DNA from 2 places in the Nocardia heshunensis genome. Region 2 is predicted to be linked to the other one. Evidence: riboswitches for the same ligand, from Rfam matches in the RefSeq annotation. Region 2 holds a riboswitch; the other holds the start of a gene.
The links. Region 2 has a riboswitch for glycine ahead of ACYVN4_RS28410 (hypothetical protein). Riboswitches for the same ligand answer to the same signal wherever they lie in the genome.
Positions count from the first base shown of each region.

Region 1: it holds a riboswitch for glycine, as region 2 does, so the genes downstream of both, gcvP (aminomethyl-transferring glycine dehydrogenase) here and ACYVN4_RS28410 (hypothetical protein) in region 2, are expected to answer to the same signal.

Region 1 is NZ_BAAGTC010000005.1:215,049-226,145, reverse strand. It holds gene ACYVN4_RS19695 (MMPL family transporter) at 1-1,324, shown strand, start outside; gene ACYVN4_RS19690 (phosphatase PAP2 family protein) at 1,338-1,973, shown strand; gene ACYVN4_RS19685 (nuclease-related domain-containing protein) at 1,992-2,882, opposite strand; gene ACYVN4_RS19680 (GMC oxidoreductase) at 3,007-4,716, opposite strand; gene ACYVN4_RS19675 (CDP-alcohol phosphatidyltransferase family protein) at 4,801-5,448, shown strand; gene gcvH (glycine cleavage system protein GcvH) at 5,509-5,907, shown strand; gene garA (glycogen accumulation regulator GarA) at 6,093-6,560, shown strand; gene ftsR (transcriptional regulator FtsR) at 6,605-7,378, shown strand; gene ACYVN4_RS19655 (bifunctional nuclease family protein) at 7,447-7,920, shown strand; gene ACYVN4_RS19650 (MerR family transcriptional regulator) at 8,141-8,707, shown strand; glycine riboswitch at 8,837-8,932, shown strand; gene gcvP (aminomethyl-transferring glycine dehydrogenase) at 9,092-11,097, shown strand, end outside.
Region 2 is NZ_BAAGTC010000009.1:109,990-121,086, reverse strand. It holds gene ACYVN4_RS28455 (DUF5994 family protein) at 1-214, opposite strand, end outside; gene ACYVN4_RS28450 (serine/threonine-protein kinase) at 448-1,902, shown strand; gene ACYVN4_RS28445 (DUF4870 domain-containing protein) at 1,899-2,252, opposite strand; gene ACYVN4_RS28440 (aldehyde dehydrogenase family protein) at 2,454-3,908, shown strand; tRNA gene ACYVN4_RS28435 (tRNA-Lys) at 3,980-4,052, opposite strand; gene ACYVN4_RS28430 (L,D-transpeptidase) at 4,276-5,484, shown strand; gene ACYVN4_RS28425 (hypothetical protein) at 5,565-5,906, opposite strand; gene ACYVN4_RS28420 (cyclase family protein) at 6,088-6,735, opposite strand; gene ACYVN4_RS28415 (hypothetical protein) at 6,863-7,567, shown strand; glycine riboswitch at 7,665-7,752, shown strand; glycine riboswitch at 7,753-7,846, shown strand; gene ACYVN4_RS28410 (hypothetical protein) at 7,888-8,421, shown strand; gene ACYVN4_RS28405 (DoxX family protein) at 8,456-8,806, opposite strand; gene ACYVN4_RS28400 (LysR family transcriptional regulator) at 8,867-9,763, shown strand; gene ACYVN4_RS28395 (SGNH/GDSL hydrolase family protein) at 9,787-10,656, opposite strand; gene ACYVN4_RS28390 (acyl-CoA thioesterase domain-containing protein) at 10,745-11,097, opposite strand, start outside.

The DNA of each region.
Region 1 (11,097 bases), on a different contig from region 2:
CGGCGGCCGCGCGGTCGCCTTCTCCGGTCTCACCGTCGGCATCGCGCTGATCGGAATGCTGTTCTTCCCCATGGCATTCCTGCGTTCCCTGGCCTCGGCGGGGCTGGCCGTGGTGGCGCTGTCGATCCTGCTGGCCCTGACCATGGTGCCCGCCCTGCTTCTACTACTGGGCGACCGCATCAACCGCAAACCGCTGCGTGAGGCCGCACCGGTCGAGCACAGTGTGCTCTACCGCGTCGCGCGCGCCGTTCAGCGACGGCCCGCGGTGTGGGCGCTGCCGGTGCTGGCGCTGCTGCTGGTGCTGGGTTCGCCCATCCTCCAGCTGAAGCTGGGGCTGCCCGACGATCGGGTGCTGCCCGCCGGGCTGGAGTCGCGGCAGGTCGGCGACCTGCTGCGAGATCGGTTCGACGACAAGGCCACCGGGACCGTGCACCTCATCGTGCGCGCGCCAGGTACGGACCCGACCGACTATGCCGCCGCCCTGTCCCAGGTGCCCGACGTGGACGCGGTCGTCGGCCCGACTGGAACCTTCGTCGACGGTCACTTGGCAGGTCCGGCGGACCCCACGGCGGCCGGACCCGACAGCGTCCACTTGGCCGTCGCCACCCGTCTCGACCCGTATTCGGCGGCGGCACAACGACAATTGGACGCCTTGCGGGCGGTGGACACGCCCGCCCCGGTCCTGTTCGGCGGCCAGGCCCAGCAGACCGCCGACGCCCAGCTCGGCATCGCGCAAGGTTTCCCGAAAACCGTGGCCTGGATCGCGATCACCACCTTCGTGCTGCTGCTCCTGCTCACCGGCAGCGTGGTGCTGCCTTTGAAAGCCCTTGTCCTCAACGTGCTTTCACTGTCGGCCACCTTCGGCGCGTTGGTGTGGATCTTCCAGGACGGCCACCTCGGCGGATTCGGCACCACCGCGACCGGATACACCATCGGCACGCTGCCGGTCCTACTGTTCTGCGTCTCCTTCGGTCTCTCGATGGACTACGAGGTGTTCCTACTGGCCCGGTTCACCGAGGAATGGGAACGCTCCGACCGCACCCGTGAAGACAACGACACCGCGGTCGCCTTCGGTATCGCCCGTTCCGGCCGCATCGTCACCGCCGCCGCCCTGCTCATGGCGGTCGTGTTCGCGGGCATCGCCGCCAGCGGCGTCACCATGAACCGCATGCTCGGTGTCGGCCTGGCGGTCGCCGTCCTGATGGACGCCACCCTGGTCCGCATGATCCTGGTGCCCGCCTTCATGCGCCTCCTGGGTACCGCCAACTGGTGGGCCCCGACCCGATCGCGCCCCCTGCTCGAACGGGTCGGCCTGCGCGAGTGACTATCGTGCAGGCGTGAGCACTGCGACCACTCCCGCCCCGACCCGACCGGATCCGTGGATCCGCCGGGCGGCCCTGCCCGTGATCATCCTGGCCGGGGTGATCGTGACCGTGCTTGTGCCCCTGTCGTTTCCGCCCGACGGCGGGTCCACGAGCGTGGATTCGAGCCTGGAACACCGCATTCACAGCGCGTTCGACGCGCACACCTGGGTGTATCGGGTGCTGGTGTTCCCGAGCAACAGCTACGTGGTGCTGCCGATGCTGGTCGTGTTCGCCGCCTGGTACGCCTACCGAAGGCAGTGGTGGGCAGCCGGTTTCGCGCTGATCGCCCCCGAACTGGTGGTGGCGATCAATACCTATGCGCTCAAACCGTTCTGGGATCGCAAGCTGGACCACTACCTGGCCTACCCGAGCGGCCACACGGTCCAATTGGTCGCGGTCGTCACGGCTTTCGCGTTGGTGAGCGAATCGAAGCGTGTGCGGACGGTGTCGGTGATCGTGATGGCGGTCGTTCTCCCGGCCGTCATGATCGGCATGGTCGGCTTCGGATACCACCATCCGACCGATGTGCTCGGCGGTACCGCGGCCGCGATCGCGCTCGTTTCCGCCCTCTATCTGCCGTTCCGCTACTTCACGGCAACACGCGGATAGCGCGCTGCGATCGGCCGCTCAGTACGAAAAGATCACGGCGGCCATGAACCAGAATCCCCACAGCGCCGCCACCAGGAAGCCCAGACTCAGCATCACCCGCATGAAGCCGCGACGCAGCTCGAGCCGGTCGCTGCGGCGCGGATACAACTTCCACGGCGCGAACCACGGTGCCGGAATCGACAGTCCGCGCCCCGCCGACCCGTGCTCGGCCTCGAGTCGGGCCTGCTCCTCGGCGAACGCCTCGGCCTGCGCCTGCTGCGGGCCACCGTGCCACAGCGTGACATCCACCGGCCCGAGGAAACCCTCGTTGATCAGGTCCTGCGGTCCCGGCAGGTACGGCAGGATGCCCAGCCCGCGGAACGCCCAGGCCACATCGTTGGCCGACCACTGCGGCCGCCCGCGCGAGAGCAGCGCGGTGAAATGGTCGCGCAGGCCCCGCTCGTCGCCCAGCAGCACCTGGAAGCTCGGATCGTTCCACAGCTGCGTCACTCGCAGATCCGAGCCGGGCGGCGGCACCACCAGCACGACGCCGTGGATGACCCGCTGCCCCAAACCGCGTTCGGCCAGCCAGTTCTGCAGTGCGAAGGTGTGATCGCGGGACTTGTCGAGCGGATTGCGCTTGTCGCCGCCGTCGAAGTTGAGGATCTTGTCGCCGACGCGCCAGGGCCCGTTGACGGGGATCTCCAGCTCGCCGCTCATCTTCTCCGAGAGCGCCTCGGCCTCGATCACCACGCAGCTGGTCGGCGTCCACACCACGGCGTCGAACGGATACAGCCGATCACCGTGGAAGAGACTGCAATTCACGGTCGCGACGCCCTTGGGGTCGGTCGACCCCTTCCAGGTGCGCAGCCAGTCGATGAGCACCTTCTCGGCGTGGGTGCCGGCGGCGTTCTGCACTCGGACGAGCATCGGCTCTCACCTTCCTCGTCGAATCGATACCGGGAATGGTACGGGCACAAGGCCCAAACTACCGCCGGGCACGCCGCTGCGCGCAATTGTGCGGCGGGTCCGGGGATCGATTGCGGGGTGTGGCTCAGTGGTTGGCGGGCAGCGCCGGATCGGTCGGGTAGTCGGTCGGGAAGATGGGCAGCCGCAACGCGCCCGGCGCGAAGTCCGGCACCGCCGCGTGCTTGGGTGCGACCGGAGTGATGCGGCGATACGCCGAACCCAGCGCCGGACGCGGATCGGCCTCGTTTCGGTTGGGCCAGAACGCCATTGCGCGCTCGGCCTGTGCGGTGATGGTCAGCGACGGGTTCACGCCGAGATTCGCGGTCACCGCCGAACCGTCGGCGATGTGCAGCCCCGGATGCCCGAACACGCGCTGATACGGGTCCACCACACCGCTTTCCGGCCCCTCGCCGATCACGCAGCCGCCGATGTAGTGCGCCGTGGCCGGAATGTTGAACACGTCCATGGCCAGCATCTGCACATCGCCGTCGACCTTCGACCCGAAGCGCCGCCCGACATCGTGGGCGAGCGGAATCCAGGTCGGATTCGGTTTGCCCGTGCCCTGTTTGGTCTTGAGCTGCCCCCAGCGCCGGAACGAGGTCAGCGAATTGTCCAGCGACTGCATGACCAGCAGGATCACCGACTTCTCCGAGGCCCGATGCGCATTGAGGCTGCGCGCGAACACCACCGGATGCAGCACCATGGCCAGCAGGAACCGCAGGAATCGGAACGCGCCGCCGTCCACCAGCGGCACCGACAGCGGGAACAGACCGTTCTGCCCCTTGCCGTAGTGGCACACCTCGACGTGGGTGTCGGGTTCGGGATGGATCGAGGAGGTGATGGCGATGCCCTCGGCGAAGTCGTCGCGGGCCTTGCTCACCACGTTCAGAATCGCCTCGGAATTCGACCGGGTCAGCTCGCCCAGGCGCGGCGAGAGCTGCGGCAGCACACCCTCGTCCTTCATCTTGTGCAGCAGCTTCTGGGTGCCCAGCGCGGCCGCGGCGAACACCACCTGCTCGGCGGTGAACACCTTGCGCCCCTTGCGAACCCAGCGCTCCGATCGAGAGGTCTCGATGGCATAGCCGCCGCCGGTCATCGGCCGTACCTTGTCGGCGGTGGTCAGCGCGAACACGTGCGCACCCGCCTGCTCGGCCAGGTACAGGTAGTTCTTCGGGGTGGTGTTCTTGGCGTTGTGCGGGCAGCCGGTGAAGCAGCGCGCGCAGTGGATGCAGCCATTGCGCTTGGGTCCCGCCCCGCCGAAGTACGGGTCGTCGACCTCCTCGCCCGGCGCGGACTCGTTGAAGAACACGCCCACATTGGTGGCGTGGAAGGTGTCGGCCACGCCCAGATCGGCTGCCACCGAACGGATCACGTCGTCGGCGGGGGTCATGCGCGGATTCGGCGCGACCCCGAGCATGCGCTGCGCCTGGTCGTAATAGGGCGCGAGCTCGGCCCGCCAGTCGGTGATGTGCGCCCACTGCTTGTCGGTGTAGAAGGCCGGCAGCGGCTCGTAGAGGGTATTGCCGTAGATCAGCGACCCACCGCCCACGCCCGCGGCCGAGAACACCGCGCACTTGCCGAGAATGCTGATGCGCTGCGTACCGGTCAGTCCCAGCCGCGGCGCCCAGATCGCCTTGCGCACATTCCAGTTGGTATTCGGGATGTCCTCGGCGTTCCAGCGCCGCCCGGACTCCAGCACGGCCACCCGGTAGCCCTTCTCGCTCAGGCGCAGCGCACTGACGCTCCCCCCGAACCCGGAACCGATAACGACGACGTCATAGTCGAAGTCGGGCATGGTGTTTCCTCTCGCTGCTCAACCACCTATTGAGAAGGATTGCACAGAACTCTCTCACGCAGTAGCTGGCGTGCCCGGATGGAGATGCGCGAGCGATTGGGGTTGGATCGAGTGGTGACAACCGAGCAGAACGCCGAACCGGTCTACAGCGACCGTATCCTCACGGTGCCCAATGTGCTCAGCGTGATCCGGTTGATCGGCGTCCCGGTGTTCCTGTGGCTGCTGCTGGCCGAGAAGGCCGACGGCTGGGCCTTCACCCTGCTGGTGGTCAGTGGTTTCACCGACTTCCTCGACGGCAAGCTGGCAAGGCTGCTGGACCAGTCGTCCAAACTGGGCGCGATCCTCGACCCGCTGGTGGACCGTCTCTATCTGCTGGCGACCCTGGGCGGCTTCCTGATTCGCGGCATCCTGCCGTGGTGGGTGGTGGTCATCCTGATCGGCCGCGACGCCATCCTGACGCTCACGCTGCGCGTCTACCGCCGCCGCGACCTACCTCCGCCCGACGTCATCTACCTGGGCAAGGCGGCCACCTTCGCGCTCATGGCCGCGCTGCCGTGGCTGCTGGCCGGGCAGATGGACTGGGCCGCCGCGGGTTTCGGCCGGGCCTTCGGTGGGGCATTCTTGATCTGGGGCACGGCGACCTACGTCTGGACCGGAATCCTCTATCTCGGCAAGGCCATCGCAGTGTCCCGAGCGATACCGCCCGTGCCACACCATGATCACTCCCGATAGGGTGTGGCCGACGGATCGACGACGATCCCGAGAGGAACGCCCGTTGAAAGGACACTGCCAGTGACCGCAGTACCCGATGATTTGCGCTACTCCGAAGAGCACGAGTGGGTGAGCAAGATCGGTCCGACCCGCGTGCGGGTGGGCATCACCGATTACGCGCAATCGCAGCTGGGTGACGTCGTGTTCGTGCAGTTGCCCGCGGTGGACGCCGATGTGGCCAACGGCGACAGCATCGCCGAGATCGAATCCACCAAGAGCGTGTCCGACATCTACGCTCCGCTGGCGGGCAAAGTCGTTGCGGTGAACGATCTTCTGGACGGCGCACCGGAGACGGTCAACTCCGACGCCTACGGTGACGGATGGCTCTTCGAGGTCGAGGCGGAGTCCGCCGAAGCCCTCGACGCCGCACTCGGAAAGCTCCTGGATGCCGCAGGTTATCAAGGAGTTATCGGAGGCTGAAGCAGCCTTCACAGTTCTACCTGCACGGGTACGCCCTGGCAGGGTACGGTCAATGCCAACAGAAGTGCGCGCAGCCGGTGCCCGGATTTTCCGGACCTACCCGAAGCGGGGAGCGGCCGGAGTGCCGCATCGCTGAGGGCATCAACTGCTTGCATGGATTATTCGGTTCGAGGAGGAGAGCAAGGGTGAGCGAGAACAAGGACCCGGGTTACCAGGAAACGGCAGCAGAGACCACTTCGGTGTTCCGCGCCGACTTCCTGAACGAGGTCGACACGTCGCGCCCCGAGCAGACAGGCGAGCAGCCGGTAGCGGGAGTGGAGGGGCTGCCGACGGGCGCGGCCCTGCTGGTGGTCAAGCGTGGTCCGAATGCCGGTTCGCGCTTCCTGCTCGACCAGCCGACCACCTCGGCGGGTCGCCACCCCGATAGCGACATCTTCTTGGACGATGTCACCGTCAGCCGTCGCCACGCGGAGTTCCGTCAGGACGACGACACCTTCCAGGTGGTCGATGTGGGCAGCCTCAACGGCACCTACGTCAATCGGGAGCCGGTGGACTCTTCGGAGCTGCAGAACGGTGACGAGGTGCAGATCGGCAAGTTCCGCCTCGTCTTCCTGACCGGTCCCAAGTCTGCCGCAACCGATTCGGCGCTATAGGGCCGAGCGGAATGACTGGCGCAGCGCAGTGGACGCGCGGAGGCATGTCGATCGGCTCCGTGCTGGATCTCCTGCGTCCGGATTTTCCGGATATCACCATCTCCAAGATCCGATTCCTGGAATCGGAGGGTCTGATCAGCCCGGAGCGCACGCCCTCGGGGTACCGCCGTTTTCATGTGGCGGACGTCGAGCGCCTGCGCTTCGTGCTGACCGCACAGCGGGATCAGTACCTGCCGTTGAAGGTGATCAAGGAACAGCTCGAAGCGATCGACAGTGGGGCGGCGACGCTCGGGGTCCGGGAGGCCCGGGCCCGGGCGAACGCCGTGGGAGGGGTCGGGGCCATGCCCGATTCGACAGAGGGTCTCGCCGCCAACGGCGGCGGCCGCCTGCGCAGGTTGAACGCGGTGCCCGGTGAGGTGTCGCCCGAGGAGCTCCGGTTCGATCACGAAATCCGGATCACCCGGGCGGATCTGCTCGAACAGGCGGGCATCGACGAGAAGTTTTTGACCGAATTGATCCGCGCCAATCTCATTACCCCCGGCGCGGCAGGCTATTTCGACGGCGATGCCGTCACGCTGGCGCGCACCGCCAAGGCGCTGAGCGAATTCGGTTTGGAGGCAAGGCATCTGCGTGCCTTCAAGCTGGCCGCCGATCGCGAGGCCGCCATGGTCGCGCAGATCGCCGCCCCGATCGCCAAGAGCCGTGACGCGGACGCCCGCGCGCGTGCCGAGGAGACGGTCCGGGAGTTGGCGGCACTGTCGCTGACGCTGCACACCTGCCTGGTGAAGACCTCTGTGCGCGCTTCCCTCGGGGGCTGAAATCTTCGCCTAGACTCGGTATTACAGCCGGGGGCTGGCGGCCGGTGTGGGATTTGGGAGGCAGTGCGATGAGCGAAATGCGAGTGATCGGCATCCGTGTCGAACAGCCACAGAATCAGCCCGTGCTGTTGCTTCGAGAGGTTTCCGGGGATCGATATCTACCGATCTGGATCGGGCAGGCCGAGGCCACCGCGATCGTGCTGGAGCAGGAGGGCGTGACGCCCATCCGTCCGCTCACCCACGATCTGATCAAGATTCTGATCAAGGAGCTCGGCCACACCCTCAAGGAAGTGCGGATCGTGGATCTGCAGGAGGGCACCTTCTACGCCGATCTGGTCTTCGAGAACGATCTGCGGATTTCCGCGCGGCCGTCGGATTCGGTGGCCATCGCGCTGCGGGTGGGCTGCCCGATCTATGCCGAGGAGCCGGTGCTCGAGGAGGCCGGGCTGGTCATGCCGGACGAGCGCGAGGACGAGGTCGAGAAGTTCAAGGAGTTTCTCGAATCGGTATCTCCGGATGACTTCAAGGCCACGGACAGCTGACCAGTTCCTGACCTGGCGATGATTCCGGGTTGATTTCCAAAAGAGACAAAACAGTGTCTCTACCTCAGGTTTAGGGTTAAAAACACGCGCCCGTTCATGCTTGGACGGTGCCGATTCTCCGGCAACAATCAGGGGAGTAGCCTCGATTGATAGGCCAACGCTCCAGACGTCCTCGAGACACGAGCCCAGCCCTGATAGGCAAGCAGTAAGGGAGTAGTCAGTGGGAGATCAACCGCAACCTCAGGATGTGGTGCAGCCAGGGCTGTTCCCCGATGACACGGTGCCGGACGAACTCGTCGGCTACCGCGTGCCCAGCGCTTGCCAGGTGGCTGGCATCACGTACCGCCAGCTCGATTACTGGGCTCGCACCGGACTGGTCGTCCCGTCCATCCGCAGTGCCACCGGCTCCGGCAGCCAGCGCCTCTACTCGTTCAAGGACATCCTCGTCCTGAAGATCGTCAAGCGTCTGCTCGATGCGGGCATCTCGCTGCAGAACATCCGCATCGCCGTGGATCACCTGCGCAGCCGCGGCGTCGAAGACCTCGCCGGGATCACCTTGTTCTCCGACGGCACCACCGTCTACGAGTGCTCCTCCGCCGAGGAGGTGGTCGATTTACTGCAGGGTGGTCAGGGCGTGTTCGGCATCGCCGTCAGCGGCGCGATGCGCGAATTGACCGGGGCCATCGCCAACTTCCCGGCCGAGCGCGCCGAGAGCGGCAGCACGTCCGAGCGTCCCGAGGATGAGCTCTCCTTCCGCCGCAAGGCCCGGATGAGCAAGACCGGTTAGACAGTCTTTTCACGATGCGCGTCACCCGTTGGGTGGCGCGCATTTTCGTTGCCCGTCTCGGCCCGTGATGTGAAACGGAGCCCAGGCAACATATCTGTAACGTGGCGCCGCTTAAACTAGCGAGTGCGTCGCAGCCGTGCGGGAGAGTTCCGGGGGTAGCCTCGGACGCCGAAGGAGCAGCACCTCCCCGTCAATCTCTCAGGCACAAGGGACCGTGCGGAGTTTCGACGCCTCTGGAAAGTGGTGACCTCGCGTCGCCCGCCCATGGTGAAAGGGCAACGGCCGCAAGGTCGTGGCCCGAATCTCTCAGGCATCGAGGACAGAGGGGGAGGGCAGTAGCAGTGTCGGTCCCGGACCGGCCCCCGCCCACCCCCTGGAGCAGACGTGATCTGGACTCGATCCTTCGCCGACCGCCACATCGGCCCCGACAGCGGCGAAACCGGCCGCATTCTGGAGACCGTCGGCGTCGAGTCGCTGGACGAACTCGCCACCAAGGCCGTGCCCGCCAGCATTCTGGACGCGCCCGCGGGCAATGGCCTCGATGCGCTGCCCCCGGCGCTGTCGGAGCACGAGGCGCTGGCCGAGCTTGCGGCGCTGGCGAATTCGAACACCGTGGCCACCTCCATGATCGGGCTGGGCTACTACGACACCCACACGCCGCCGGTGCTGCTGCGCAACCTCGTCGAGAACCCGGCCTGGTACACCGCGTACACGCCGTACCAGCCGGAGATCAGCCAGGGACGGCTCGAGGCGCTGCTCAACTTCCAGACCATGGTCGCGGATCTGACCGCGATGGAGGTCGCCAACGCGTCCATGCTGGACGAGGCGACCGCGGCGGCCGAGGCCATGACGCTGCTGCAGCGGGCCAACCGCAAGAGCAAGTCGGTGCGGCTGCTCATCGACTCCGATCTGTTCCCGCAGACCCGGACGCTGCTGTACACGCGCGCCGAGCCGATGGGCATCGAGATCGTCGAGGCGAACCTGGCCGACGAGGCGCTCCCGGAGGGCGACTTCTTCGGCGTGATCGTGCAGCAGCCGGGTGCGTCGGGGCGGATCGTCGACTGGGCTCCGGTCATCGAGGCCGCGCACGCGCGGGGCGCGCTGGTCGCGGTGGGCGCGGATCTGCTTGCGCTGACGCTGATCACGCCGCCGGGTGAGCAGGGCGCGGACGCGTGCTTCGGGACCACGCAGCGCTTCGGTGTGCCGCTGGGCTTCGGCGGGCCGCACGCGGGGTACCTCGCGGTGCATTCGGCGCATGCGCGGCAGCTGCCGGGCCGACTGGTCGGTGTGTCCGTGGACGCGGACGGGAATCTGGCCTACCGGCTCGCGCTGCAGACGCGTGAGCAGCACATTCGCCGGGAGAAGGCGACCTCGAACATCTGCACCGCGCAGGTGCTGCTGGCCATCCTGGCCGGGATGTACGCCTCGTACCACGGCGCGGACGGGCTGCGTTCGCTCGCGCGCCGCGTGCACGGGCATGCGCAGTGGCTGGCCGCCGGGCTCGGCGATGCGGTCGTGCACCAGACCTTCTTCGACACCGTGCTGGTGAATGTGCCCGGCGGTGCGGAAGCCATTGTGACCAAGGCGAAGGGGCACGGGATCAACCTGCGGCTCGTCGACGCCGATCACGTCGCCATCGCCTGCGACGAGGTGACCACCGATACCCACGTGGTCGCGGTGCTGGACTGCTTCGGCGCGGAGATCCCGGTCGGGCCCGAGGGTGCGCTGTTCCACGGCAAGCAGCGCCCGCACATCGAGGTCCGCACCTCGGAGTACCTGACCGCCCCGGCGTTCACCAAGTACCGCACCGAGACCGCCATGCTGCGCTACCTGCGCGCGCTGTCGGACAAGGATATTGCCTTGGACCGCAGCATGATTCCGCTCGGCTCCTGCACCATGAAGCTGAACGCGGCCGCGGAGATGGAGGCGATCACCTGGCCCGGCTTCAACCGAGTGCACCCGTACGCGCCGGTCGAGGACGCGCCGGGCCTGATCAAGCTGATCGAGGATCTCGAGGGCTGGCTGTGTGCGGTCACCGGCTACGACCGGGTTTCGTTGCAGCCCAACGCCGGTAGCCAGGGCGAGTACGCGGGCCTGCTCGCGATCCGCCGCTACCACCTGGATCGTGGTGACTCGCACCGCGATACCTGCCTGATCCCGTCCAGCGCGCACGGCACCAACGCGGCCTCGGCCGCCATGGTCGGCATGCGGGTGGAGGTCGTCAAGACCCGGCCCAACGGCGATATCGATCTCGACGACCTGCGCGCCAAGATCGCCGATCACGCTGAGCGGCTGGCCTGCATCATGATCACCTACCCGTCCACGCACGGCGTGTACGAGCACGAGGTGGCCGAGCTGTGCGGGCTGGTGCACGAGGCGGGCGGCCAGGT
Region 2 (11,097 bases):
GCAGCACCGGACCGAGACGCTGCGTGAGAGCGGTGATCAGGCCGGGAAGCTCGTTTACGAGGTCGCGGCTGTAGGGCCACCAGGCTCCGTCGACATACCCGGTCTTCGGGGCCCGGGGTTTCATCAACACCCGCGGACGGGGTTCGCCCAACCCGGAGAGCGCGGCGGCACCGGCACGAGTCGGCTGTGACGTGCGGATCGACTGCGTCGTCATGATGTGACGTCGTCCTGTCTCAGCCCCGAACGGGGCCGGTTCTTCGAGAATCGACTGCCGAAACGGCCTGGATACAACCGGATACGAGCTGCCGTCGATACCCCCAGCCTACGCTCAGCACCCGGTCACCGAGCCGGCGGCGGCGGGCGCGGGCACCGGACGGTGACGTCCGGATTCGAGTACGGTTGACTGGTTCCGAATGTTGCTGGGGCACAGAACTGCTGGGGGCCTTGATGTCGGCACTGGGACGACCGGGGTGGGTACTCGCCGACCGCTACCGGTTGATCGAGAAGCTGGGCAGCGGCGGATTCGGGACCGTCTGGAAGGCGCGTGACGATCAGCTGCGCATCGATGTCGCGGTGAAGGAAGTGCTGCTCCCGCAGTCCGAATCGAGCGCGGAACATGCCGAACGCGTCGCGCGGGCCGAACGCGAGGCCCGCAATGTGGCACGGCTGCGCGATCATCCGAACATCGTCAATGTCCTCGACGTGGTCACCGACGGCCGGACGCCGTGGATCGTCATGCGCCTGGTGTCGGGCCGTTCCCTGAAGCAGCGGCTCGACAGCGACGGGCCGATGGCCGTCCCGGAAGCCACCACCGTCGCCACCGCCCTGCTGGCGGCCCTGCGCGCCGCCCACGCGGCCGGTGTCATCCACCGCGACGTCAAGCCGGGCAATATTCTGCTCGCCGCCGAGGGCGAGGTGCTGCTCACCGATTTCGGTACCGCACGCCATCATTCGGATCACACGCTGACCGCCAAGGAGTCGATCATCGGCTCCTTCGAGTACATGGCGCCCGAACGCATCGACGGCGACGACAGCCCCGCCGGTGACCTGTACTCCCTCGGCGTCACGCTCTATCACGCCCTGGAGGGGGTTTCCCCGTTCCGCCGCGACACCATTCACGGAACCATGAAGGCGGTGATGTTCGGGACCGCTCCCCCGCCCGCGCGCGCCGGGCAACTCAGTCGGCTGATCACCCGGCTGATGGACAAACAACCGGAGCGACGCCCCTCCATCCCCGACGCCCTGACCCTGCTCACCGCCCGGACGCCACCGGCCCTCGCGTCCAAGCCGGAAGCCCCGGCCGAGAATCCCCGGCCGCCGGGAGCCGGTCGCAGACGGGGCGAGGTCGGCCAGCTGCTGGCCCGCGCCCGCGACCATCAGAAGCGCGGTGACATCGGCGAAGCCGAACGGCTATTACGCCAAGCCGCCGCCATGGACGACGCCCTGTCGATGTCCTTCCTGGCGCGGCTACTCGAAAACCGTGGCGCCCGTACCGAAGCCGAGCGCTGGTACCGGCGGGCCGCCGAGAACGGCGAGACGCTGTCCATGCTCACTCTCGGCCACATGTGTATGAAGGCGGGCGATCTGGGCCAGGCCGCCTATTGGTACCGCCGCTACATCGACAATGGCCACATTCTCGGAAAGGTCCACCTGGCAACGGTTCACGAGGCCCTCGGCGAGCACGAGCGCGCCGAACTCCTCTACCGGGAGGTGGAACAGGACGGCGACATGGTCGCCCTGAAGGCCCTGGGCGACCAGTGGAAATCCCTGGGCCGCACCGGACCCGCCCAACGCGTCTACCGCAAATCCGCCCGCGCCGGTTATGCCCCGGCGAAGGCGGCGCTCGAGCGCATGCCCGGGGCCCGGCCTGAGAACAGGCCGGGCCAGGCACGTTCCACCTAGTTGATCGAGGCCGCCAGCCGGTCGGCGTACGGGGCGGTCCACTTGCCGACGATGGGTAGTTCCGCGCGGACGCCACCAACGTTGTTGGCCTGCACCATGGCCATGATCCAGACGACGAGCGCGAAGAGCGCGACGAGCAGTCCGACCAGGCTGAAGATGATGCCCACGGCGCCGAGCAGCGAACCGAGGATGCTCAGCACGATATTGACCACCGAGACCGCCCCGAAGAAGACGATCGATTGCGCGGCATGGAACTTCACGTCGGGGTCGTTCTTCCCCACGAACAGGAAGATGATCCCGGTGAGCCACCCCAACGCATAGGACAGGATCGCGCTGGTCTTTTTGTCCATCCCGGCTGACTGGGGCCGGTCGGCAGGAGGTTGAGAAGATGTCATGCGGCAAGTAGATGCCGCCCCCGGTCCCCTACCGATCCCAACTTTCCGCACGCCCAGGAAATAGATTGCGTGCGATGGATTTTGTGAATCGCCGTATCGGCGGACGGCGAGGCTGGGATCGTGAGATGCGGAGAATCCCGACGGAAGGTCCGCATCATGACCGCCACCCATCGCCCGATCGCACCGTCCACCGATGACAGCGCGGCGATCGCCGAACTGCACACCTCGTTCGCCCGCCAGCGGGCCGCGTTCGCGCAGCAACCGCATCCGAGCCGCGCGGAACGACAGGATCATCTGGGCGCACTGGCCGCCATGATGCTCGGCAGCCGGGAGCGGATCAGAAGTGCGGTGTCCGAGGACTTTTCGGTGCATCCGGAGCTGTTCACCGACCTGGTCGAAGTGCTCGGTGTGGTGGGCCGCGCCGTGTACGCGGCCGAGCAGCTGTCCACCTGGATGGCGGACGAGCCGCGGTTCACCGACCCCGGCCTGTACGGCTCCGCGCAGGCCGCGATCCGGTATCAGCCCAAGGGCGTGGTCGGCAATATCGTGCCCTGGAACTTTCCGTTCGACCTGTCGGTCGGCCCGCTGGTGGAGATGCTCGCCGCGGGCAATCGGGTGATCCTGAAGCCGTCGGAGTTCACCCCGGCCTGCGGTGAACTGCTGAAGGAGATGATCGCCGCCACCTTCGACGCCGACCGGGTCACCGTCGTCACCGGCGGCGTCGACCTGGCTCGCGCGTTCTCCCAGCAGCGCTGGGATCACCTGCTGTACACCGGAAATCCGGAGGTCGGCCGGTTGATTGCCGTCGAAGCCGCGAAGAACCTGGTCCCGGTGACACTGGAACTGGGTGGCAAGTGCCCGGCGATCCTGACCGCGGACAGCATCGACGCGGCCTCGGTCGAACAGGTCCTCGGCACCAAGCTGATCAAGAACGGCCAGATGTGCATCTCGGTCGACTACTGCCTGGTCCCGCGCACCGGCCTCGACGATTTCGTCGCCCTGGCCCAGGCGCACATGGCCGAGCACGCCCCGAACTTCTCCGACACCGGCGATTGCACCGGCATCATCACCGAACGCCACCTCGACCGTTTGATCGATCTCCTGGACGAGGCCCGCGACGCGGGCTGCACCATCGTCGACCTCCAGCCCACCGCGAAGGTCGACCGCGCGAGCCGGCGCATGCCGCTGTCCCTGGTCCTCGATCCCGCCGACGACCTGGGCGTGATGCGTGAGGAGATCTTCGGCCCGATCCTCGTGGTCAAGCCCTACGACACCCTCGACGACGCGATCACCCACGTCAACGCGGGCGAAAAGCCGCTCGGCCTCTACGTTTTCGCCAAGGACGCCGCCCTCGCCGACCAGGTCCTGACCCGCACCTCCTCCGGCGGCGCCTGCGTCAACACCTGCGCCGTCCAGGGCGCCCTCCCCGCCCTGGGTTTCGGCGGCATCGGCACCAGCGGCAACGGCCGCCACCACGGCATCGAAGGCTTCCGCGAATTCTCCAACCCCCGCGGCGTAGTCACCCGCGGCGAAGGAGACCTCATCGCCGCCCTCTACCCGCCCTACACCGACCTCGCCCAAGCAGTAGTCACCGCCGCCCTCGAGGGCTGAATCACACCCAGAACCCTTGGCGGACAACAAAGAAGGCCCCGACCGATTACCCGGTCGGGGCCTTCTTCTTGTGCGCCATCAGGGACTCGAACCCCGAACCCGCTGATTAAGAGTCAGCTGCTCTGCCAATTGAGCTAATGGCGCGTGTATCGCCGCCGGGGGCTTGGGCTTTCGCTTTGGCTCTCTGCGGTGCGGAAAGAACATTAACAGGAGTCTGCACGGAAAGTGAAATCGCCCCTCTGAGCTGGGCGTTTTCCGGGGGGTCGAGGGTTGTTAACGCGACGGGGGTGATCTCGGATGTTTGGGGAGAAGCGTGGTGGGTCGGCACAGGCGTGCGGTCGGGCGCCGAGACGTGAACGGGGTTGCGATGAGTGGCGCGAAGGGTCGGCGACGGACGGGGCGGTTGCTGGGTGTGGGGGCGGTGGTTTCCGTGCTGGTTTTGGCGGTGGTCGGGTGTTCTTCGGGGAGCAAGCACCAATCCTCGGCGGGGGCAATCGATTCCAATCCGATCGGCGAGCTGATCAAGCCGAAGGTGATCGCGCCGGTCAAGGACGGGGACAAGGGGGTGTCGCCGGGTGAGCTGACCTTGAAGGTGGAGGACGGCAAGTTCACCGATGTGGCGCTCACCAATCCGGACGGCAAGCCGGTCGCCGGTCAGCTGACGCAGGACGGCAGTTCCTGGCAGCTGACCGAGCAGCTCGGGTTCGGCAAGACCTACAAGCTCAGCGCCGCCGCCATCGGGCTGGGCGGATCCACCACCGCGACTATGAGTTTCACCACGATCACCCCGAACAATCGCACGCATCCCTACCTGCTGCCCGCCGAGAACGATGTGGTCGGCATCGGCCAGCCGGTGGCCGTGCAATTCGACGAGAACATCCCGGATCGCCAGGCCGCCCAGAATGCGATCAAGATCACGACGACGCCGGCGGTCGAGGGCGCGTTCTACTGGGTCAACAATCGTGAGGTGCGCTGGCGGCCGCAGAACTATTGGGCCCCGGGCACCAAGGTCGACATCGCGGTCAACGCCTACGGCCGGGATCTCGGCAATGGATTGGTCGGCGACAGCGACATCCACTCCAGCTTCACCATCGGCGACGCCACCATCTTCACCGCCGACGACAACACCAAGATGGTCACCGTCGAACGCAACGGCCAGGTGATCAAGACCATGCCGACCTCGATGGGCAAGGACTCCACGCCGACCGACAACGGCGTCTACATCGTGGGCGACAAGTTCGACCGGATCATCATGGATTCCTCCACCTACGGGGTGCCGGTGAACGCGCCGGGCGGCTACAAGACGCCGATCGACTGGGCGACGCGAATCTCGTACTCGGGCATCTTCTTCCACTCGGCCCCGTGGTCGGTGGGCCAGCAGGGCTATGTCAACACCAGCCACGGCTGCCTGAATCTGAGCCCGGCGGATGCCAAATGGGTCTACGACAACGTCAAGCGCGGTGACATCACCATCGTGAAGAACACCGTCGGCGGCACGCTCTCGGGCGTGGACGGCCTGGGCGACTGGAACATTCCGTGGGACCAGTGGAAGGCCGGTAACGCCGACCGCAGCTGACAGACGACACGACCGAGGGGCGCCGACTCGATTGTCGGTGCCCCTCGGTCGTGCTCGACAGGAATCTCCGGGTGGCGGTTCTACTTGGTGGTGCCCGGCACCTGGTTGGGATTGGTCTGGATGTTGTTGCTCTTGAAGCCGTCGCAGCCCAGCGCCGCGAAGCCCGAGAGCGCGGACGCCGTGCCGAGCACCGTGCACGGGCCGCCCGGTCCGGCGGATCCGGTGCTCGCCGAGCCGAACGCGCCGCCGAGCTTGAGGCCCGAGGACCCGGTGACGTTGGCCTCCATCGGGTCGTTGGGGGCAGGGTCGGTCGAGGTGGGGGCCGGTGTCGTCGTGCCCGGTGTGGTGGCGGCCGGTGTCGTCGTGGAGGTGGAGACGTCGATGAGCGGAATCTCCGCCGACGCGAGCGGCGCGGCGGTCACGATAGCCGCAACGGCTAGCAAAGTGGTTACGGCACAACGATTCACGTGCGGAGTCCTTCTGATCGAGCGCGGGTCGGGGGCCCCGACTCCCCCAGTTTCCAGAGCAGTCTACGAAGATCGTGTGAGCCGCGCGGCAAAATGCGACACACTGACGTTTCTCTCACACTCCGGGGCCCTGACCTCACGCTTCGACGCGTGCGACCGCCCGGACCGGAGCGCCGTCGGCCCCGGGCAGATTGAGCGGGAACAGCGAGACCTCGATCGGCCGTCCGGCCTCCTGCAGCGCCAGTAGTTCGGACAAACCGGTCAGATTCTCGGCGATCACACCGTGCGCGCCGCACAGGATCCGATGCACGGGAATCTCCTCGGTCGGCGTCGGATCGACCGACAGCGCGTCGACACCGATCGTCCGCACCCCGACCGCGATCAAATACTCGGCCGCCGCCACCGTCAGATGCGGATGGTTCAGGTACTCGTGGGTGCCCCAGTGCCGCGACCACCCGGTGACGATCAACACGATCTGCCCCGCCGCCACCCGGCCTTCGAAGAACTCGCGCCCGATCGCCCCGCCCGCCCCGGCGGCGCGCGCGTCGATCACAACCGCGGGCCCCAGGAACCGTTCCAGCGGAAGCTCGTCCAGGGTGGGCAGCGCGTCGTCGATATGTCGTGGCGCGTCCACATGCGTCCCCGTCTGCGAACCCATATCCAGGTGCAGCACATTGACGCCGTCGACGGCCACCGTGAGCGCGGGCCGGAGTGTGACCTCCGGGTCGCCGGGATACACCGGCATACCGGACCTGATCGGTACCGAAAGATCGATGATGCGCACTTTCCGCCTGCCTCCCTGTGATTTTCGCGCGAAGATGACAGCAGCAAGATCGAATGACGCCGCGCCGATGAGGCTGGGAACACTACAAGATTCGAGAATCGCCATGTCTGCCATACATATTGCCGTGTTGAACCGCAGTACCGTACTGACCGACGCCCAGGTATCCGCCGTGGTGCCCGCCCTGCAGACGCAGGTACACCGGGATTGGGCCCCCGCCTGGGGCAGTGACGCCGACCTGACCTTCGTGGCAAGCAATCAGCAGCCCGAGCCCGGCGCCTGGTGGCTGGTCGTCTCCGATGATTCGGATCAGGCCGGCGCGCTCGGCTACCACGACCTCACCTCCGAGGGGCTGCCGATCGGAAAGGTGTTCGCGCGCAGCGACCAGAACGCCGGACTGCAGTGGACCGTGACCGCGAGCCACGAAATGCTGGAGATGCTCGCCGATCCCGACATCAACCTGGCCGCCTACGTGTTCACCGCCTCGACCACCGGCACCATCTACGCCTACGAGGTCGCCGACGCCTGCGAGGCGGATCAGTACGGGTACCAGATCGACGGAGTCACGGTGTCGGACTTCGTGTTTCCGGCCTGGTTCGAGAACTTCCGCCAGGCGGGCAGCACCCAGTTCGACTTCGGCAAGCACATCACCGCGCCGTTCCAGTTGCTGCCCGGCGGCTACATCGGCGCGTTCGACATCAGCGGCGGCAGCGGCTGGCATCAGCTGACCGCGCAGGACACCACGGCCCAGTACTCGATGCGGGCCCGGGTCGGCAGCCGCCGCGAGCGCCGCCGCACCCCGCGTGACCAGTGGCTGCTCAGCGACCCGCGGTGAGATAGGCCACGTTTCGTATGCCACCGGGTTGCTGGTCCCTGGCCAGCAACCCGGTTCTCGTCTAGGCTCGCCGGGACAATCACATACAGGGCCGCTAGGAGTCGTGGCGGGAGAACCCCGGTCAACGGGGTACCGAAGGAGCAACCTCCCCGGAATCTCTCAGGTACAGATACCGTTTCGACCAGGCCACTCTGGAAAGCAGGCGCCTCCGCGCCTCACCTACGGTGCAAATCGCGTCCGCGCGGTGAAGCTCTCAGGTCCCGTGACAGAGGGGGAGATCCGATAACCGGGCGAGTGCCCGGCTGACCAGAGGACCTCCCATGCCCGGCCGTTCCCCGTTCCTGCCCCGCACCGCCGCCGAACCGACTCCGATCGATGCGCGCCCACCCGTCCCCGCGCTGGACACCCTCGCCGCCGCCGCACTCGGCCGCCGCTGTGCACTGGCCGCCGTGCTGGACTACACCCGCCGCTTCACCACCGCGTATTGCCGCGCCGCACTCGGCGCGAGCCCCGACGCCGATCGGCTGGCCACCGAGGTCAGCGCCACCGTCGCCACCGGCTGGCCCACCGCGCACGCCGAGCGCCGCGACTTCCTGGAATACCTGCATGCGACCGCGCACCGCGCGGCCCGCCTCGCCCGCTACGAGACCCCGCCGTCTCGCCTCCCCGGTCAGCTGACCGATCTGCAACGCGAAATCCTCACCCTGCGTGTGGCGGTGGGGCTCTCGCCACTGGAAACCGCTGTCGCACTCGGTATCCGGGTGCTCGACGTGCATCGGGACTCCGGCCGCGCCCTGACCCGGCTGCGGCGGACCGCGCATCGGCACACGGCCGCGTGCGCCGTCGCCTCTTGACGAATCCCGCAGCGTCGTAGCCCGATCCGCCTCGCTACTGCGCGACGGCCAGCGCCAGGGTCGCCGCGGCGAACGCGAAATACGCTCCGGGGAAAGCGATGTTGTGGATGACGCGGGTGCGAACGTGGACGATCAGGGCGGCGGCGAAGTACAGGACCAGGCCGAGGGCCGCCGCGATGCCGAGCGGGCGGGCGACCAGGAGGCCCAGTAGGACGCCGATGGCTCCGGCCATCTTCAAGGCTCCGGCGAGGGGGATCCAGGGGCGGGGGAAGCTGACGGCGTCGGAGTTGGCCAGCACGAAATCGGCGCGGGCGAAGTCGGCGACGGCCATGCCGCCGTTGATGGCGATCGTGACGACGGCGGCGATCAGGTAGGCGGTGAACATGATTCGAGCCTCGCCGGGCAGGGTTCACGCGTCCAATACCTGCATCTATAACCTGATGGCATGGATGTCGACACCCGGCTGCTGCGCTACTTCGCCGCGGTGGCGGAGGAGGGAAATCTCAGCCGCGCCGCCGAGCGGCTGTTCGTGTCGCAGCCGGCGTTGACCAAACAGATCAAACAGCTGGAGGGCCAGCTCGGCGTGCGGCTGTTCACCCGGTCGAAAGCCGGTATGGCGCTGACGGATCCGGGGCGGGCCCTCGCCGCCCGGGTGCCGCGGGTGCTGGGCAGTTGGGACGAGGCGCTGACCGAGACTAGGAGCGCCGCGAGCCGGGCGGCCAGCGTGCTGCGGGTCGGGTACGTGGCGAGCGCGGCCAATGAGGCCACCCAGCTCATCATCGCGGAGTTCAGCGGGCGCAGGCCGGGCTGGCGGGTGGAGATGCGGCAGGCGGCGGCCTGGTCGGATCCGACCGCCGGACTGCTCGAGGGCGAGGTCGATGTCGCCTTGCTGCGCTTGCCTTTTCCCGGCGACCAGGCCCTGCGGACCCAATGGTTGCTGACCGAGCCCCGGTGGGTCGCGCTGCCCGAAGCGCATCCGCTCGCCGCCCGGGCGGCCATCGAGTTCCACGAACTGTGGGACGAGCCCTTCGTCGCGGCCCCGCCCGAAACCGGTGCGTGGCGCGACTTCTGGCTGGCGGCCGACGAACGCGCGGGCCATCCGGTCCGCATCGGCGCGATCACCGACCGCACCGACGATTGGCTCACCGCCGTGGCCAACGGCTACGGCATCGCCCTCGCTCCGGCGTCGGCGGCCCGCTTCTTCGCCCGCCCCGGCATCGTCTACCGCCCGGTCACGGGTGTCAGCCCCACCCGGGTCGGCGTCGTCTGGCGGCCCGCCGCCGACACCGACCCGGTGGTCCAGGACTTCGTCCGCAGCTGCCTCGCCCACCGCGGGGCATGAGCGACCTCGGCGCGTGAACAACCTCAGAGGGTGGCGGCCATCTTCTGCGCGGTGGCGGCGTGGCCGTACTGGTTCGGATGGAATTGCGCGCCTTCGCCGTTGTCGACCGAGGTGCCGTTGACCCAGCGGTCCGGGATGGCCTCGCAGACGTCGTGACCGTTGTAGATCTCGTAGGTGCTGAAGTACTCGGTGCCGGTCTGCGACTTCAGCATGGTGTTGAGGCCGCCGATGACGGTGTCGCGGGCCCAGTCCACGTCGGCGGGCAGCACCGGTTGCCGACCGGCACACAGGGCGGCGTTGTCGGGCAGGATGTGCGGGTAGCCGACCAGCACGACACGGGCCTGGGGCGCGCGGGACTTGATGTCGGACACCAGTTTCGCGACCTTGGCCGAGGCGTCCGAGAGGCGACCGGGCATCGAGGCGTCGTACTTGTTCTTGCAGCCGAGCAGCAATTCGGCACTGCCGCTGGTGCTTCCGGTGCCGAGATTCTGCAGGACCGCGCTGCCCGTCCCGGACCCCGTGCCGAGGGTGCCCGCTTCCACGCAGCTGCGCACGATATCGGTGAACCCGATGTCATTGCCGCCGACACCCAGGGTGACCAGATTGGTGTCGGAGGTGACCGCGGAAAGCTGGGTGCTGGTCACCGAGTCGGTGGTCGCGCCCCCGCAGGTGACGTCGGTGAGGCTGTACCCGCGGGCCGCTGCGAACAGGTGCGCGTAGTTGCGATCCGACCGCGAGCAGGTCTTGTCCAGGATGTTGGAGATCCCGACCCCCGCCGCATACGAATCCCCCAGCGCCACATACTTACCGCCGTCGGCATGGGCGGGCGCGATACCCACCAGCGATCCGGCCGCGACGATCGCAATAGTGGACAGGCAATGCTTCAGTTTCACGGTAGACGTCCTCGTAGATGGCGCTCGGGTGAGTAGCCACCGACGGTACGAGACGGCCTACCGGCCAGTAGGGCAAGTTGCCGAATCGTTACCTTTCGACCGGGAGGGATCGTGAGGCAGCGAATTCGGCCATGTCGACCTGGCGCATGGCGTTGGACAGGGCCGTGATGGTGACGGTGCCGAGCGGGCCGCTGCGGTCGTACATGGTGGCGGTCGCGGTGGCGATGCCGTCGGCGGACATGTGATCCTGGGCGAAGAGGCCCACCTCGCGGCCCTCGGGCAGCCGGGAAAGGGTCAGGGCGACATCGGTATTGATGTAGCCGACGCCCCCGGTCCCCCAGTTGCACACCAGGTTCGCGGTATCGGCGACGAACGCGGCCCGTTCGAACGGAGTGACGGGGAGGCCCTCGACCACGGCGGGAACGTTGTTCCAGGCGGCCT